DNA from 3 places in the Pantoea sp. Ae19-2 genome. Region 2 is predicted to be linked to each of the others. Evidence: predicted binding sites of a transcription regulator. Region 2 holds the regulator's gene; each other region holds the start of a gene.
The links. The regulator PurR, encoded in region 2, represses purine synthesis genes. The targets are predictions, from matches to a motif close to CANGCAAACGTTTGCNTG.
Positions count from the first base shown of each region.

Region 1: AAIE03_RS19295 (nucleobase:cation symporter-2 family protein) is a predicted target of PurR. The motif match lies at 3,569-3,586, and genes of this name have one in related genera.
Region 3: purT (formate-dependent phosphoribosylglycinamide formyltransferase) is a predicted target of PurR. The motif match lies at 3,452-3,469, and genes of this name have one in related genera.

Region 1 is NZ_JBCHWE010000001.1:4,198,458-4,204,340, reverse strand. It holds gene AAIE03_RS19315 (MurR/RpiR family transcriptional regulator) at 1-20, shown strand, start outside; gene iolB (5-deoxy-glucuronate isomerase) at 566-1,384, opposite strand; gene AAIE03_RS19305 (CoA-acylating methylmalonate-semialdehyde dehydrogenase) at 1,442-2,947, opposite strand; gene AAIE03_RS19300 (hypothetical protein) at 3,077-3,391, shown strand; gene AAIE03_RS19295 (nucleobase:cation symporter-2 family protein) at 3,633-5,012, shown strand; gene AAIE03_RS19290 (AI-2E family transporter) at 5,278-5,883, shown strand, end outside.
Region 2 is NZ_JBCHWE010000001.1:1,946,153-1,952,035, reverse strand. It holds gene cfa (cyclopropane fatty acyl phospholipid synthase) at 1-392, opposite strand, end outside; gene punC (purine nucleoside transporter PunC) at 679-1,881, opposite strand; gene punR (DNA-binding transcriptional activator PunR) at 1,990-2,895, shown strand; gene purR (HTH-type transcriptional repressor PurR) at 2,892-3,917, opposite strand; gene cydH (cytochrome bd-I oxidase subunit CydH) at 4,198-4,287, shown strand; gene AAIE03_RS08955 (C40 family peptidase) at 4,352-5,173, opposite strand; gene AAIE03_RS08950 (Grx4 family monothiol glutaredoxin) at 5,538-5,873, shown strand.
Region 3 is NZ_JBCHWE010000001.1:1,426,943-1,432,825, reverse strand. It holds gene exoX (exodeoxyribonuclease X) at 1-526, shown strand, start outside; gene AAIE03_RS06590 (prolyl oligopeptidase family serine peptidase) at 510-2,582, opposite strand; gene AAIE03_RS06585 (tellurite resistance TerB family protein) at 2,699-3,343, opposite strand; gene purT (formate-dependent phosphoribosylglycinamide formyltransferase) at 3,514-4,692, shown strand; gene AAIE03_RS06575 (bifunctional 4-hydroxy-2-oxoglutarate aldolase/2-dehydro-3-deoxy-phosphogluconate aldolase) at 4,747-5,385, opposite strand; gene zwf (glucose-6-phosphate dehydrogenase) at 5,572-5,883, opposite strand, start outside.

The DNA of each region.
Region 1 (5,883 bases), 2.3 Mb from region 2:
AGTCCGGTCAGCTCTCCTGACATGCCGCCAGCTGCGGCGGCTCTGCTTACAGGTCATACCTGAACCATGATACACGCGCCCTCAATAAAGCCGGGAGCATAACGCCCCCGCGCGTCCCGGCAAGAAACGCCCTCTGCAGCAACAAAAACGCAGTCCTCAGGCTCAATGCTGGTCACTTAGGTGACCAGCTTTTTTTTATCGGCATATTTCCGTGATCTTATTCGCAGCTCCCGCGGAAAGTTTCGTTCTCTTCGCCCCGGCAGTATCAGCCATCTCGCCTTTTTATACGGCGTTCTCAGTTCGCCCGGAACCGTGCCCGGGGTAACTCATCAGGAGCCGCGATATCTCACTGATGGCTCTGCTGAGGCTCAGCGGGAATAAGATCAGAGAGCGAGCGGGCGCGTTCGGGAAAAGTGGAATGAATGATGCCCAGAGCCTGTGAGAGTTCTATAAAAAAGGGTTCATGATGAACATGAACCCCTTTGATCCCTGCCACTGGATCGGTCAACCGGGCCTTAAATGACCCGCATTAGCCCTCAGGCTGCCGTTTTGCTTTCAGCCGTGATTAACGTGACGGATAGCGATCGCTGTTGATCCAGGCATGATCCTGTTCCCAGCTGAATTTCCACAGGCGAACCGGCCCTGCCATAACGTTAAGGTAGTAATTGTTATAGCCAGCCAGGGTTGCTACAGGATGGTAACCGCGCGGTACGGTGACGACATCCCGGTTATAAACAGCCATGCACTCATCCAGAGAACGATCGTCTGTATAAACGCGCTGCATCGCGAAGCCCTGTTCGGGTTCAAAACGGTGGTAATAGGTTTCTTCGAGATAGGTTTCGTTCTCGCTGTTTTCCTGGTCGTGCTTGTGACTCGGATACGAACTGGTATTGCCCTCATCGGTAAACACTTCCACCACCAGCAAGCTATTTGCCGGTTCACTGTCCGGCAGAATGTTGTGCACAAGTCGCTGGTTGTGGCCTTTGCCGCGCCGCTCAACGCCGACATCTTCTGGCGCAATCAGTCGAGCGGGCAGGTTGTCGCCCTGCCCCGGTGCCTTGCAGACCGCCAGCTCAAGATCGCTGTCCGCTCTTACCGTCACTGCATCATCATGAGGGACATACACGGAATAAGGCGGCGTACGTTCAAACGGCGACATTCGCTTACCTAACCCCGGAAAGTTTGCATGACGTGTGCTAATCGAGGCCAGGCCTGCCACCAGCACCAGGCAAAGCTCGCTGTCACCGCTGGCCATGTCGAGCGTCTGTCCTTGTTTTAACAGGAAAGACTCGAAACCCACATAGCGCCAGCCCGCACTGTCTGGCGTTACCTGCTGTATGCGCCCCTGCTCATCGGGTTGTTTTACCTTTGAGAGTAATGACATCCGCCGTCTCCTAATCCATCGCCCTTTATCGTCAATACGCTGTCACTCAGCGCCCACTCAACCCAACGTCGGCATACTGAATTCAGAAACCGTTTGCTGGCCGCTCGGCCAACGGACGGTCGCTGTTTTCATGCGCGTATAAAAACGTACGCCGTCCGGACCGTGGACATTCAGTGCGCCAAACACCGAGCGCTTCCAGCCACCAAAACTGTGGAATGCCATTGGCACCGGCACGGGCACGTTGACGCCGACCATTCCGGCTTCGACGTTTTGGACAAATTCACGCGCCGTGTGACCATTACTGGTAAAAATGGCGCTGCCGTTGCCGAATTCGTGACTGTTAACCAGTTTCAGCGCACTGTCGTAATCCGGCGCGCGCATGATGCTCAGCACCGGGCCAAAGATTTCTTCACGCCAGATCACCATCTCTGGGGTTACGTGATCGAATAACGTTCCACCGACATAGTAGCCGTCCTCATAACCTGCAACCTTCTGGTGACGACCATCCACAACCAGCGTTGCCCCTTCCTGCTCGCCGATGTCGATATAACCCAGCACTTTCTTCTGATGGGCGGCCGAAACGACAGGCCCCATTTCATTCTCGTCACTGCCCTTACTCATGCCCGGCCCGACGCGTAATGCTTTAATCAGCGGCGTCAGGCGCGAAATCAGTTTATCGGCGGTGTCATCGCCTACTGCGACCACGACAGGCAACGCCATGCAGCGTTCACCCGCCGAGCCAAATGCGCCCCCCATGATGGCATTGACCGTGGCGTCCAGGTCAGCATCAGGCATGACGATAGCGTGGTTTTTGGCCGCGCCAAATGCCTGCACGCGTTTGCCGTGCGCGCTGGCCGTTTTGTAAATGTGCTCAGCCACACCCGACGAACCCACAAAGCTAACGGCCGCAATTCGGGGATCTTTGTAAAGCTGTTCTGCATTCTCATTCGAACTGTGTACCACGTTGAAAACGCCATCCGGCAGGCCCGCTTCTTTCAGTAACTCCGCCATGCGCACGGCGGCAGACGGATCCAGCGCCGGGGGTTTAAGTACAAAGGTGTTGCCGCAGGCCAGGGCAATAGGGAACATCCACAGTGGCACCATGGCGGGGAAATTGAAGGGGGTAATCCCTGCAACCACGCCGACCGGCTGCATGAGCGAGTAGCTGTCTACGCCGCCGCCCACGTTAGGCGAGTTCTCCCCCTTAAGCAGGTGAGGAATGCCGCAGGCGAACTCAATCACCTCAATCCCGCGCGTCAGTTCACCCAACGCATCAGACCAGACTTTGCCGTGCTCGGACACGATCAGCGCCGCCAGCTCATCACGATGCTGTTCCATTAAGGCTTTAAAGTTGAACATCACGCGTGCGCGGCGCAGCGGGGCGGTTTTGGACCAGGCAGGAAAGGCTGCATGCGCCACGTCGATTGCCTGGGCCACTTCGTCTGCGCTGCATTGGGTAAGTTCACGGATCACCTTGCCGGTTGCCGGATCGAACACAGGAATGGTTTCGTTGCTGGCACTGAACGTGGTTTTACCGCCAATAAAATTTCCTACGATAGTCATGATGTTGCCTCTTTGGTATGTACGGTTCCAGCAGGCAAAGCACAAGAAGTGGCATGCTGGCTGGGCAGGAAAAGCCAAAAGCATGCTGAGAAGCTATTACAATGGAATAAATTTTTCAAATAAATATTTTTGAAAAATTACTTTTTAGCGGGGCAGATCGCATTTTTGCATGTCGCTCTGAACGGCTCGCCAGCAATGGCTGTACATGACTTGTCTGGGGGGAAGTTAGTGCCTGTATGCTGTGACGACAAGCGCCAGCGTGAAGCCTGCACTGATGCGGTCGTCCCTTCCCGGTCAGGCGTCAAAATAAGCATGGAGAGACAAAACACCGCCTTCCTTTTAAGTTTCATTAAATCGCATAGTGAAATGAATATTTCTTTTTACGCACCTCTTGCCCTCAGCCTGCCTTTGACAAGGTTCACTCTGCTGGCGCAACGCCCTTAAGCCAAACTGGTGCACGACAGTGGTGCAAAATCCCTCAACCACGGCCATTTTCTGAACCAATAATTTCCTGATTGCAAATCAGGAATCATGTGTTTCACAGCTTACCGCCTTTCCTGCATCGCAGAGTAACGGTCTATCTGTATGATTATTAGCATTATTTATGAGATCCCTCGACACAACGCAAAACCTGGCCTGCTTTATGCAATACCGTCGGACCTCCCTGCACCCGAAAGAGATAATCATGTCTGACCCAAAAAACAGCGGCTTACTGTACGGACTGGACCAGCGAATCCCACCACTCCAGGCTTTCTTCAGCGCTTCACAGCATGTGCTGGCGGGCCTGGTTGGCATTATTACGCCCCCGTTGCTGATCGGCACGGCGCTGGGTCTGGATGCGTGGCTGCCTTATTTGATCAGCATGTCGCTCCTTGCCTCCGGCATCGGGACGTTTCTGCAGTCAAACCGGGTATGGGGCATAGGTGCCGGCATGATATGCATGCAGGGCACCAGTTTTGCCTTTCTTGGTGTGGCCATCTCCGGCGGCCTGTGGGTCAAAGCACAGGGCGGCAGTCCAGAAGACATCATGGCGATGCTGTTTGGCGTCAACTTTGTCGCGGCGCTGGTGCCGGTCATCGTCAGCCGCTTCATCGATACCTTAAAGCGGGTCTTTACGCCGGTGGTGACGGGGAGCGTGATTGCGCTGATTGGTATCAGCCTGATCAAAGTCAGTGTGATTAACTGGTGCGGCGGTGAGAAAGCCCAGGATTTTGCCAGCCTCAGTAACCTGGCGCTGGGTGCGTTAACGCTTGGCGTCATCGTTGTGCTGAGCTGCTCCGGTAACCGCTGGCTACGCCTTTCATCGGTCGTGGCCGGCATCGCAGCAGGCTGTATTGCCGCTGCCCTGAGTGGCAAATTTCAGGTTCACGATCTGGGCGAGAGCGTCTTTCGTTTACCCTCTCTGTTTCCGTTTGGCTTTCACTTCAACAGTACGCTTTTCATTCCGGTGGTGCTGGTCTCTCTGGTCTGCATCATCGAGGCGGTGGGCGATCTTACTGCTAACAGCCTGATTTCCGGTAAATCTATTACCGACAAGACCTTTAGTGCCCGTCTCAAGGGCGGCATTCTGGCAGACGGACTGAGCTGCATGATTGCGGCGATGCTGAGCGCCTTTCCCAACACCACCTTTGCGCAAAATAACGGCGTGATCCAGATGACGGGCGTGGCGAGTCGTTTTGTCGGTCGTTACGTCGGCGTCATTCTTATCCTGCTGGGGCTGTTTCCGCCTTTCAGCGAAGCACTGCGTCAGATTCCCACACCGGTGCTGGGGGGAGCCACAATGGTGATGTTCGGCTGCGTCGTCACGGCGGGGATTCGCATCCTAAGCCAGGCTCCGCTAACGCGCAGGGAAATACTTATTGTCGGTCTGGCGTTTAGTTTCGGGCTGGGAATCGAATCCGTTCCCGCTTCGCTTTCCCATCTGCCGCCCATGTTTGAGAATCTGTTTGGCTCCGCGGCCACCACCGGCGGCCTGGTCGCCATTGTCCTGAATCTTCTCATTCCTGGCGCAGACAAGCCGGCACGTGAAGAAGTAGAAGAGGGCGAATCCGCACAGTCATTGTAAACCTGCCTCATTCACCCGCGACGCAGTCGTTGCGGGTGACCGCCTGTGCGCTCAGGCCCCCTGCCCTTGATGTCTCCGACAGCTTTCTCACTGGATCCGCCCCAGAATCCTTTAACACCCAGACGGCAACACAGCAGAAAATCCGGCTTATTCCGCCATTTATCGGGTAAAAAACTCGCCTGATTTACCGTTTCCCTTAACAAATCAGACCGTTACTTTTCCTTCAACTACACTTTCATCAGTTATTTATGCGTAGAGATACAGAATGAACGCGTTACAGCAGGAAAAAATTGGACAAAATATCTTAATCAAACTCGCGATGCTGGTGATTATCCTTGCCGGGATAAGAGCGGCCTCCGACATTCTGGTCCCGTTACTTCTGGCGGCCTTTTTTGCCATCGTACTGAATCCGTTAGTCACGATACTGATGCGGCGCGGGCTGCGGCGGGGGTTGGCGATTACCCTGGTGATTACGGTGATTTTTATCGTGATTCTGCTGCTGGGAGCCATACTGGCAAGCTCGATGAGTGAGTTTTCCGACCTCTATCCTCAACTGCGCACCATTATGGAAAAGAAAATGGCGGTGGTTCAGCATCTGGCAGCCAGCATCCATCTCAATATCTCAACCGATGCCCTGGTTCAGCGTTTCGACCCCAATACCGTTATGAATCTGGCCAGTGTGGCGCTGAGTGGCTTTTCAGGCGCGATGACCAATACCGTGTTACTGATCCTCACCGTGGTCTTTATGCTGTTTGAGGTGCACCATCTGCCTTATAAAATGCGTAACTCGTTTGTGAACCCCAAAATTCGTATCGCCGGTTTACACAAGGCCTTAAAAGGGGTGACGCATTACCTGGCATTGAAGACGCTA
Region 2 (5,883 bases):
AGCATCAGGGTAAAAAGGTCATTACCCAGATCATAGTGCGCTTTGCCGACTTGCCAGGCCCGTTTTTTCGACTGCAGGTTAACCAGCCGGGCCAGCGCAATGCGCACGATATCCTGCACGTGATGAGGAAGCTGCTCATCAAGCTTATGTTTCAACGCCCGATGAAAAAACATATCCAGCCGCTCGCACTCCCACCAGCCGTCCATATAACTTTCGCCCAGCCCCAGGGAGCCCTTTTGCAGGACGCGTTTAAAAAAATCGGGATGTTTAACCTGAATGTCCCATGGGCGGGAACCGTTGATTTCGATGTCTGCTTTTTGCAATAACTCATGAACGATACGGTACCAATGGTTTCGTTCGATATTCACTTCTGCTACACATGTTGAACTCATAGCCACTCCATCACCAGAACTGTCAGAACCTGAGAAAGAGCAGGAGCCGTTTCTCAGGATTATGAGAAAAGTCACAGATGACGCCTTGCGCCAGACAACCTTAAGCGTACAGAGAAAGGGTGCAATGCAAGGGCCAGCAGAGTGCATTTGCCCACAAAGACACCTTCACAGCGATGAGGCTGCGTCAAACATTGTTATTATGATGGTACGGCGAATCAGGGCCCGGCACAGGAGGCGCTGGCGGGCCCGTCACGTGTTGATCACTCAGACGACAAAAGTCGTTGCCTCAGTTATTATCCTGGCAGGGATGTGCCGTTGAGGCAATATCAGTTTGTGCGCCGGTGCGGCGCTGCATCTGATAGCCTGCCAGCGCCAGTACAATCGTCACCGCCATGATGAGCGTTGTGGTGAACAGCGCCTGGGTCAGGCCCGCCGAGACGGCCAGGCTGGCGACAAAGCACAGGCCCAGCTGCAGCGTGTTCTGCAGGGCGGCGGCTCTGCCGGTCGCATGGGGGAAGGGCAGAAGTGCACTGGATACGACGATGGGATAAATCGCCCCGTTCGCCAGCGCCATGCCGCAAAACGGCACCAGCAAAGCGGTGAGTGAAACCGAGCCTGACAGGGCGACGGCAAACAGGGCCAGTACGCTAAGGCTATAGACGATGAGCAGCCATGGCAGCAACTGCGCCCCTTTGAAACGGTTAAGGAGCGCACGGCAGCCAAAACCGCCGACTAAGAAAGCAATGGTCTGCGGAATATAGCTTAAGCCGATATCAGCAGGCGACAGGCCAATCGCTGCCAGAATAAACGGTGATCCGGTCAACCAGGCAAAAAAGCTGGCCGAGCAGGCAGAATACATCAGGACGTTACCGCTGTAGACGCGTGAACGCAGCAGCGTCATAAAACCGGGCTGTGACGGGGCCGGGCGGCGGGCTGTTTGTACCGATGGCAGGCGCAGCGTAATCAAGATCAGGGCTGCGGCAATCGCGGTCAGAACGACAAAAATTGAGCGCCAGTGAAAATGGCTAATCAGCCAGGCTCCCAGCAGCGGGGCCAGCGCAGGAGACAGCGCGACCAGCGGCATAATAGTGGCAAAGACTTTATTCGCGCGCGACTGAGGATAGCGATCGACCACCAGGGCCTGCCAGCTCACGGCAGCCGCGCACACGCCGATGGCCTGAATGAAGCGCAGCACCAGCATCAGTACGACGTCGTCCACCCACAGCATCCCCGCACAACCCAGCGCAAACAGGCTCAGTCCTGCCAGCAATACCGGTTTGCGGCCAATACGATCTGACAGCGGTCCCCATACCAGCTGACCACAGGCAAAACCCGCCAGGAACAGGCTCATACTGGCGCTGATCATCCCGGCGGAGGTGTTAAAACTTTGCTGCATGGCCCCGAAGGCGGGCAGGTACATATCGGTGGCCAGAAAGCCCAGCATACTGAGCACGGCAAGATAGGGAATGAATCCTTTAGAAGCTGACATCTGATTCTCATTTTTTGCAGGATAAACGCGGGGCAGTGTAAAAGCTGTACTTCATACTGTGAAACGGTAAAATTTGCCTGTTGCTGTTAAAAAATTTAAAGGCAGGATATGTGGTCTGAATATGCGCTTGAAGTGGTTGATGCGGTCGCGCGTGGCGGCAGTTTCAGTGCTGCGGCCCAGGAGTTGCACCGTGTGCCTTCTGCCATCAGCTATACCGTTCGCCAGCTTGAAACCTGGCTGGCGGTACCGCTGTTTGAACGGCAGCACCGGGAGGTTGTTTTGACACCTGCGGGCGAACATTTTGTGCGAGAAGGCCGCAGCGTCATCAAAAAAATGGATGCCACGCGCCGTCAGTGCCAGCAACTGGCCAACGGCTGGCGAGGGCAAATCGCGATTGCGGTGGACTGCATTGTGAAACCGCACCGAACCCGTCAGTTCGTCAGGGATTTCTACCGCCACTTTCCGGATATGGAGCTCCACATCAGTTATGAAGTGTTTAACGGCGTATGGGATGCGCTGGCTGACGGAAGAGTCGAGGTCGCAATAGGCGCGACTCAGGCGATTCCGGTGGGCGGGCGGTTTGCTTTCCGCGATATGGGAACCCTGAACTGGCGCTGCATCGTCGCGCGGGAACATCCGTTAACCCAGGTCGCCCGGCTGGATGATGAGGCGTTGCGCAACTGGCCTTCGCTGGTGCTGGAAGACACCTCGCGTGCGTTACCGCGCCGTATGACCTGGGCTCTGGATAATCAACGCCGACTGGTGGTGCCTGAATGGCAGACCGGGCTGGACTGCGTCCGGTCCGGGCTGTGCGTCGCAATGGTGCCGGGGCACTTAGCCCGCCCGCTACTGGACAGCGGCGAAGTGACCGAACTTAACTTGCCCCAGCCTTTTCCAGAAAGTCCCTGCTGCGTCAGTTGGGCGGAAGATCGCGCATCACCGGCATTGGGCTGGTTGCTCAATTACCTGGGTGATGCGCAAACGCTCAATCAGGAGTGGTTGAGCGAGGATTAGCGACGGTAGTCGCGATAGGGACCGTAGCCTACAGAGCGTCGCTCAATCAGTGTCGGATGCACTTCGATGGTTTGCGACTCTTCACGCTTGCTGGTAATGCGGTCCAGCAGCATCTCCAGAGCCTTCTCCCCCAGTTGCGCTTTTGGCTGGTGCACGGTAGTGAGTGCAGGCGTGAAATAGCGTGCGTTGCGCACATTATCGTAGCCAATCACCGAAATATCCTGCGGGACGCGCAGGCCCATTTCATCGGCGGCACAGATAGCGCCCATGGCCATAATATCGCCACCGCAGAACACCGCGCTTGGGCGCTGCTTCTGCGACAGAATTTGCTGCATAGCCTGATACCCGGATTCAGGCTCGAAATCGCCCTGCACAATCCACTCTGAACGCGGCTGAATACCGGCTTCTTCCAGCGCCTTGAGGAAACCGGCATGACGGCCACCACCGGTGTTACGTTCCATTTGCCCTGGAATGGCGCCGATATCGCGATGCCCGCGTTCGATGAGGTAGCGGCCGGCCAGATAACCGCCCTGAAACGCATTATCCAGCACCGTGTCAGTAAAATCGGCACGGGATTCGCCCCAGTCCATGACCACCATGGGAATATTGCGGTTGGCTTCCAGCATTTGCAGCAAATCATCCGGGTACTCAGAACACATGACCAGCAGCCCATCGACGCGCTTCTGCGCCATCATCGAGAGGTAGGCACGCTGTTTTTGCAGGTCGTTATGCGCGTTGCCTAAAATCAGGGTGTAGCCTTTATCAAAGCAGTGATTCTCCACGGCTTCAATAATTTCAGCGAAATAGGGCGCCTCGCTGGAGGTGGCCAAAAGGCCCAGCGTTTTGGTGTGATTCACCTTCAGGCTGCGTGCTACGGCGCTGGGTGAATAATGTAATTCCCGAATCGCTTCCCAGACCGCTTCGCGGGTATCTTCTGCGACAAAGCGCGTCTTATTGATGACGTGAGAAACGGTTGTGGTAGAGACGCCTGCACGTTTCGCCACATCTTTAATTGTTGCCATGAAAATCGAACTCCCGGGCTTATCTAACCTGTTGATAAGCATGTTGTTAAACGTTTGCGTCAGCGGACGGTTATTTCTGCAAAAAAATCGTTTTTCTGACCGGTTATGGGGCATCGGGGCAGGAAATAACGGTTGAAAAGGGTGCTGACGCAACCGATGTTGCGCGCTGTTGCGCAACAAAGAGGGGATTCTAACAAGGCTGCACGGATAAAACGAGATTTTTACCCACGCGTGTGGGAAAATGCTTAACCCCTACTAAAATTGTGCCTAAGGAGTTGTGATGAGTACCGATCTGAAACTGTCATTGATGACCACGGCGGCTGCACTGTTGATGATTATTGCGTTCAGCTTTACCGCCATTCTGAACTAATAAAAAAGCCGGGAAGGTTTCCCTGTCCCGGCTGCGTTCCGTCGGTATGACGGAGGAGTGACGTTTAGCGAACGGTTTTTGGCGTCATGACGCGACGCGCACCAATATAGTGGCGCTGCCAGTAATCTTCGCTTAACGCACTGATTTGAATGTCCTTTCCGGTACGCGGTGACTGAATAAATTTACCGTTACCCAGGTAAACACCCACGTGGTCGGCCGTGCCACGTCCGTTGATGCGGAAAAACACCAGATCGCCTTTCTCCAGCGCTTCCCGATTCACCGGCGCGGCATCCCGCAGGTGATACATTTCATTTGCAGTACGCGGAATTTTAAATTTCACCACATCTTTGTAGGCGTACCACACCAGGCCGCTGCAGTCGAAACCGGTATGCGGCGATTTTCCGCCCCACTGGTAGCGCTTGCCCAGCTGTCCCATCAGTTTTGCCATCGCCGTTTCACGTGCTTTTTGATAGCGCTGACGGTGTGCGTTGCTCATTTTGATGGTGCCGGTATCCTTGCTGTTCGCTTTCGCCACCTTCACCGCGCGTTGATGACCATAGCGTTTCTTGCTGGTGGCATTGGCCGCCACTTTTTTTGTGAGCTTCTTGTGTGAATCAGTCGCTTTGGTCAGGGTTTTGTGAGAGGCAACCGCGTGAGAGGGATTTTTACTGGTTTTAAGCGTTTTGCTGGATTTCTGCTCTGCGGAGGAACGGCTTTTTTTCGCCGACGCTTTAACCGTGCGTCGCTTGCGCCGCTCATCTTCGCGCGCACTTTTTTTCTCTACCTTATGCAAGCTGGCCTTAACCGGCGCCTGCGGTGATGCAGAGGCGACGTTAAAGAACAGTTGCGCAAAAGCCAGAATAAGAAGCGTAATAATTGAACGCATAGTCCGTTTACTGGTTAAGCTGTCAGGTTCAACAGATATCTGACAAGGTTAAGAAAAATCTGATCAACGATCAGCGCCGAAGACATTCTAGTCCAGTTTTTTTTAAAACAGTAAGTCCTTTTTTTATTAATTAATAACTTGGGTAAAAAGCAGGCATAAATAAGCAATTTCAGCAGCTTAACTCAGCAAAATTATTGCAAATTATTAATACATTCACCTTTCGGGTCCCGATGAGCGGGTGGATAGCGCGCAAGCGGACTTAACAAACATGGCGGTTTGCCCTAACGGGAAGAAAATCTCATTTTCAGTCCTGAAGGGAAGTCGCTACAATAAAGAAACACGAAGTGACGAATTAAGGAAGGCAATAATGAGTACTGTAGAAAAAATTCAGCGCCAGATCGCAGAAAACCCGATCCTGCTGTACATGAAAGGTTCGCCGAAACTGCCAAGCTGCGGTTTCTCTGCCCAGGCGGTTCAGGCGCTGTCTGCCTGTGGTGAGCGCTTCGCTTACGTGGATATTCTGCAGAACCCGGATATTCGCGCAGAGCTGCCAAAGTATGCTAACTGGCCAACCTTCCCTCAGCTGTGGGTCGATGGCGAACTGGTTGGCGGCTGCGACATTATTGTTGAGATGTTCCAGCGTGGCGAATTACAACCGCTGGTCAAAGAAACCGCTGAGAAGTTTAAAGAAGCGGAATAATAAAAAAAGG
Region 3 (5,883 bases), 520 kb from region 2:
GGCCGTGCACCGCATTACTGAAGCCATGGTGATGGGCAAACCGCCGATTGAAGAGGCCATCCTGCGCTACCACGGCAGTCCCTTTTACGTGGCCCACAACGCCAGCTTTGACCGCCGGATGTTGCCGGAAATGCACGGCGAGTGGATCTGTACCATGACGCTGGCTCGTCAGCTATGGCCCGGCATTAAATACGGTAATCAGGCGCTCCGGCACAGCCTCAAGCTGGATGTGACGCCGCCAGCGGATTTGCATGCTCACCGGGCGCTGTACGACTGCTACGTGACGGCCGCGCTGCTCATTCGAATTATGGAACTGTCCGGCTGGCGTGCGGACGAAATGAGTCTGCGCTCGCAGCCTGCCGCGCAGCGTGATGATGTGCTGCCGTTTGGTAAATATCGTGGTCAGGCGCTGGCCGTGGTGGCCCGAAAAGATCCGGGTTACCTGAAATGGATGCTGGATAACGTGAAAGATTTGCGCCCACCGTTACGGCAGGCGCTGCGCAAGTGTCTTAGTCAGCTTCCGTAAGCGCGGCCGGAGGCAAACTGCCCTGAGCAAGGCCGATGATGAAGGTGAGCTCCAGGGCAACGCCTTCATAGGCCTTGTAGCGCCCAGACTTACCGCCGTGCCCCGAGTCCATATCGGTGCAAAGCAGCAGCAGGTTATCATCGGTTTTATATTCACGCAGCTTAGCCACCCATTTTGCCGGTTCCCAGTATTGCACCTGTGAATCATGCAGGCCGGTTGTCACCAGCAGGTGGGGGCAGGTTTTCGCCGCAACGTTGTCATATGGGCTGTATTGCCGGATATAGCGATAGTACTCTGCGTCATTCGGATTGCCCCACTCGTCATATTCCCCGGTCGTCAGTGGAATAGACTCATCAAGCATCGTGGTGAGCACATCAACAAAAGGCACCTGCGCAACCACACCGTGATAGCGCGTGGGCGCCAGATTCATGACTGCGCCCATCAGCAATCCCCCTGCACTTCCTCCCATCGCATAGAGCCGGTCCGTGTGCCCGAATCCACGCGCCACGAGCCCGTTTGTCACGTCGATAAAATCGGTGAAGCTGTTCATCTTATTGAGCAGGCGGCCACCGTCATACCACTGCTGCCCCATCTCCCCGCCGCCTCGCACATGCACCAGCGCATAGATGAACCCGCGGTCCAGCAGGCTGAGCCGACTGACGCTAAAGTCAGCGTCCATGCTACTGCCATAGGCGCCATAGCCATACACCAGCATGGGGTTCTGCCCTTTCTGAAAATGGGTGCGGTGGTACACCAGCGAGACCGGCACTTCTGTGCCGTCAGAAACGGTGATCCAATGGTGCTCGCTTTTGTACTCATCCGGATTGAAGTCTTTGACCGCACTCTGTTTTAAGATGCGACGTTCCCCCGTATCCATATCCAGTTCAAACAGCGTGGCGGGCGTGGTCATGGACGAATAGCCATAGCGCAGCTTACTGGTGCGCGGCGTAGGATTGTAAGCCAGCCAGGTAACGTAAGTGGGATCGTCAAACGCAATGCCGCTGGTTTCTCCCGTCTCCCAGTTGATTTGCCGCAGGCTGGTCAGCCCACGCTGGCGCTCCTCTACCACCAGCCAGTCACGAAAAAGCTGGAAATCCTCCATTACGATATGGTCGCGCGCGGGGATCACGGTTTGCCAGCGCGCTTCATCCAGATAATGGCTACGGTAGAGTCCGAAATTTTTACCCTCACGATTCGAGCGGATGAAGAACGTGTGATCATAATGATCAAGACTGTATTCATGATCGCGCCGCCGGGGCAAAAAAACCTGCGGAATGGCGTCCGGGAAATCCGCATCGATCAGCTGAATCTCGCTGCTGCTGGTGCTGTATAGCACGATCAGGATGAACTGTTTCGACGTGGTTTTATGAATGCTGAGGTGATAGGTATCGTCTTTTTCTTCGTACACGAGCCGATCGTCGTGCTGGGGCGTACCCAACTCATGCCGCCATAGCTGATAAGGCAACAGGGTTTGCGGATGTTTACGAACGTAATAGAGGGTGCGTGAATCATTCGCCCACGCAAAGCTGGACGAGGCATCGTTAAGCACTTCCGGATACCAACTCCCACTGTCCAGATTGCGAAAACGAATGCCGTACTGCCGCCGGGAAAGGAAGTCCTCTGCCACTGCCAGCACCCGGTTATCCGGGCTGATGTGCAGTGCGCCCATGGTATAAAAATCACTGTGTGATGCGCGCTGATTCGCATCCAGCAGCAGTGTCCACGGGTCGCTCTCATCGCTGTCAGCGGGCTGTCGGTAATAGGCGGCATATTCATTGCCGCTTTCATACCGGCTTTGATAGCGATAACCATTTTTCACATAGGGTACTGAGTGGTCCTGCGGCGGCAGGCGATCGATAATCTCATGCAGAATGCGATTCTGTAAGGGCTGTTGTGAGCCCATGATTTTCTGGCCGTAATTGTTCTCTGCGCGTAAATAGTCCAGCACCTCGCTGTTTTCACGCCTGTCGTCACGTAGCCAGTAATAATTGTCGATGCGCGTTTCGCCATGCAGCGATAATTCGTAAGGGATTTTTTTTGCGCTCGGTGCTTTCATGTCATCCGTCCCGCTGAATGTAATGAACACTAAGCGTGGCACTAATGTAAAGAGATGCCAAGTAAAGTGAAGGCAATGTGAGGTTGTGCAGGGCCATATCGCTGGCCCTGTGCGGGTTAGCCCGCTTTCTGCTGCAGGATATCCTGCTGAATGCCGTCACGCACATCCTGCGGGATTTTTAGCGCATCGCCCAGGGCGGAAAGATAGCTGCGCTCCATGAAGTGGTCCACATCGATGGCGGCGCAGCTCAGAAAATAGAGTTCAAGCGCCTCTTCTTCATTTTTGACGTCCGCCGCGAGCCACTCGGGGTCCAGCGGTCGCTGCATGGCCTGCTGGATGAGTTTTTCGGCATCCTGACCATAGCCAGCCTCGTGAATATTATGTTCAATCGCCGCGCGTTCCCGATCGTCAATATGGCCATCGCTTTTAGCAGCAAAAACCAGCGCGGTCACCAGCCGCTCCGCCCGCTGATCCACTGGCGTTTGCAACGCACCAAAGCCGGGATCGTTTTGATGCGTTTCGCGTACCCGCTGCTTATATTTGTTCCACAGCACGGCACCCGCCGCGGCCCCGCCGCCGATAATCAAAGCCTGACCGCCATATTTCGTTAACAACTTTCGGGATGACTTACTGGCCACCAGCATGGCTGCCAGCCCGCCTAATGCCCCCGGCGCCAGCATATCGCTTAATCCTCCGCTGGATTTACCCTCGCTGCTTTTTTTAGCCAGTACCGATTGAATCTGTTGCAGCCAGTTATTCATCATCATCTCCCTTTACCATTCAGAAACAACATCATTACCAAAAAGATGTCAGGAAACGTCAGAGCAGGAAAAGTAGCGCAAACCCAGGCAAACAAGCTGAAGGGTGAGAACGCAAACGTTTTCGTATATACTGCGCGCGCATTTTGACTGCTTCGATTTTAGGGGAATTTATGACGACTCTTGGAACTGCGCTGCGCCCTGGTGCAACGCGCGTAATGCTGTTGGGCTCCGGTGAACTGGGGAAAGAAGTTGCGCTGGAATGTCAGCGCCTGGGTGTGGAAGTGATTGCCGTTGACCGCTACGCTGATGCACCTGCCATGCATGTTGCTCATCGCAGCCACGTGATTAATATGCTGGATGGTGACGCGCTGGCCGCGGTGATTGCGCAGGAAAAGCCTCACTTCGTCGTACCCGAAATTGAAGCTATTGCGACTGAAAAACTCCTGGAGCTGGAGCAGCAAGGCCAGCACGTCGTGCCGACCGCCCGCGCGGCGCGCCTGACCATGAACCGCGAGGGCATTCGCCGTCTGGCAGCAAAAGAGCTCGCGCTTCCCACTTCCCACTACCGTTTTGCCGACAGCAAAGATAATTTCGTGTCTGCCGCCGCCGAAATTGGTTTTCCGTGCATCGTGAAGCCAGTGATGAGCTCTTCAGGTAAAGGTCAGAGCTTTATCCGGGATGCCAGCCAGCTGGAAAAAGCCTGGGACTATGCGCAGCAAGGTGGCCGTGCGGGTGCCGGGCGCGTTATCGTGGAAGGCGTGGTGAAGTTTGATTTTGAAATCACCCTGTTAACGATCAGTGCCGTTGACGGCATTCATTTCTGTGCCCCCATTGGTCATCGCCAGGAAGACGGGGATTACCGTGAATCATGGCAACCTCAGCAGATGAGTGAGCTGGCGCTGCAGCGTGCGCAGCACATTGCGGAAACCGTGGTGAAAGCGCTGGGTGGCTATGGGCTGTTTGGCGTAGAGCTGTTTGTCTGTGGCGACGAAGTGGTGTTCAGCGAAGTCTCCCCTCGCCCGCACGATACCGGTATGGTGACGCTGATTTCACAAGATCTGTCTGAATTCGCGCTTCATGTGCGTGCGTTCCTTGGCCTGCCGATTGGCGCCGTTCGCCAGTATGGTCCTTCCGCGTCAGCCGTCATCCTGCCGCAATTGACCAGTCAGAACGTGCAGTTCGTCAATGTGGAGGCGGCATTGGGTTCAGGTTTGCAGCTGCGCCTGTTTGGCAAACCTGAAATCGACGGTCAGCGCCGTTTAGGTGTTGCCCTGGCCTGTGCGGATACAACTAAAGAAGCCGTTGCGCGTGCCGTTGCCAGCGCGGCGGCTGTCAGCGTTCAGGGATAGTGCCATTGCGGTGAGTCAGTGACTCACCGCTCGCGTTTGACTTCCCGCCGGAGATTACTCTGCGCCAGCGACAGCGTCGCGCGCCAGTTGCGTGATTCGCTGCCAGTCGCCCGCTTCCAGTGCATCGTTTGGCACCAGCCAGGAACCGCCGATACAGAGCACGCTTTTGAGAGCCAGATAGTCGCGGTAATTTGCCGGTGAGATACCGCCCGTCGGGCAGAAGCGTACCTGAGGGAAAGGCCCGCCGATGGCCTGCAACGCTTTTACTCCACCGTTCGCTTCCGCAGGGAAAAACTTGAATTCCCGCAAACCATAGTCCATGCCGGTCATCAATTCTGACACCGTGCTAATGCCGGGAATCAGCGGAATTGGGCCTTCAACGGCGGCCTTAAGCAGAGACTCGGTAATCCCCGGGCTAATGACGAACCGGGCACCCGCCTGCGTGACTTCCTGCAGCTGTTGGGTGTTAAGCACGGTGCCGGCTCCCACAATGGCGTCAGGTACGTTTTTAATGATGGCGCGCAGGGCATCCATCGCCACAGGGGTGCGCAACGTGACCTCAAGTACCTTGACGCCACCGGCGACCAGGGCCTGAGCCATGGGAACGGCATGTTCCAGCTTGTTAACCACAATTACCGGTACGACCGGTCCGGTTTTCAGAATCTGTTCGGCACTCGTTTTCCAGTTTTTCATCACGTCCCCTGATGGATAACATTGGGAGCAGCACGGCGAGGACATCGCCAGGCCAGCCCGGTTAACAGCGCTACTACCATACAGGATCCGCCGTTTGCCCGTCTATGACCGGGAAAGATTTTTAAAACGGCAGTTCATTTTTGAGAGTTGGTGCAAAAAAAAGCCCGCTCGCGGCGGGCTGGGTGGTTATTCAAATTCGTTCCAGGAGCGGCCATCACGCGTAATCATTGCCACAGAGGCCACCGGCCCCCATGTTCCCGCCTGATAAGGCTTGGATGAGTCGCCGTCGGCTGCCCAGGCATCGATGATGGAATCCACATAGGTCCATGCCGCTTCCACTTCATCGCGACGCACAAACAGCGCCTGAATACCGCGCATGGATTCCAGCAATAAGCGCTCATAGGCATCGGCCAGATGAGACTGATTAAAGGTTTCTGAGTAGCTCAGATCCAGTTTGGTGGTTTGCAGTTTGTGTTTGTGATCAAGACCCGGCACTTT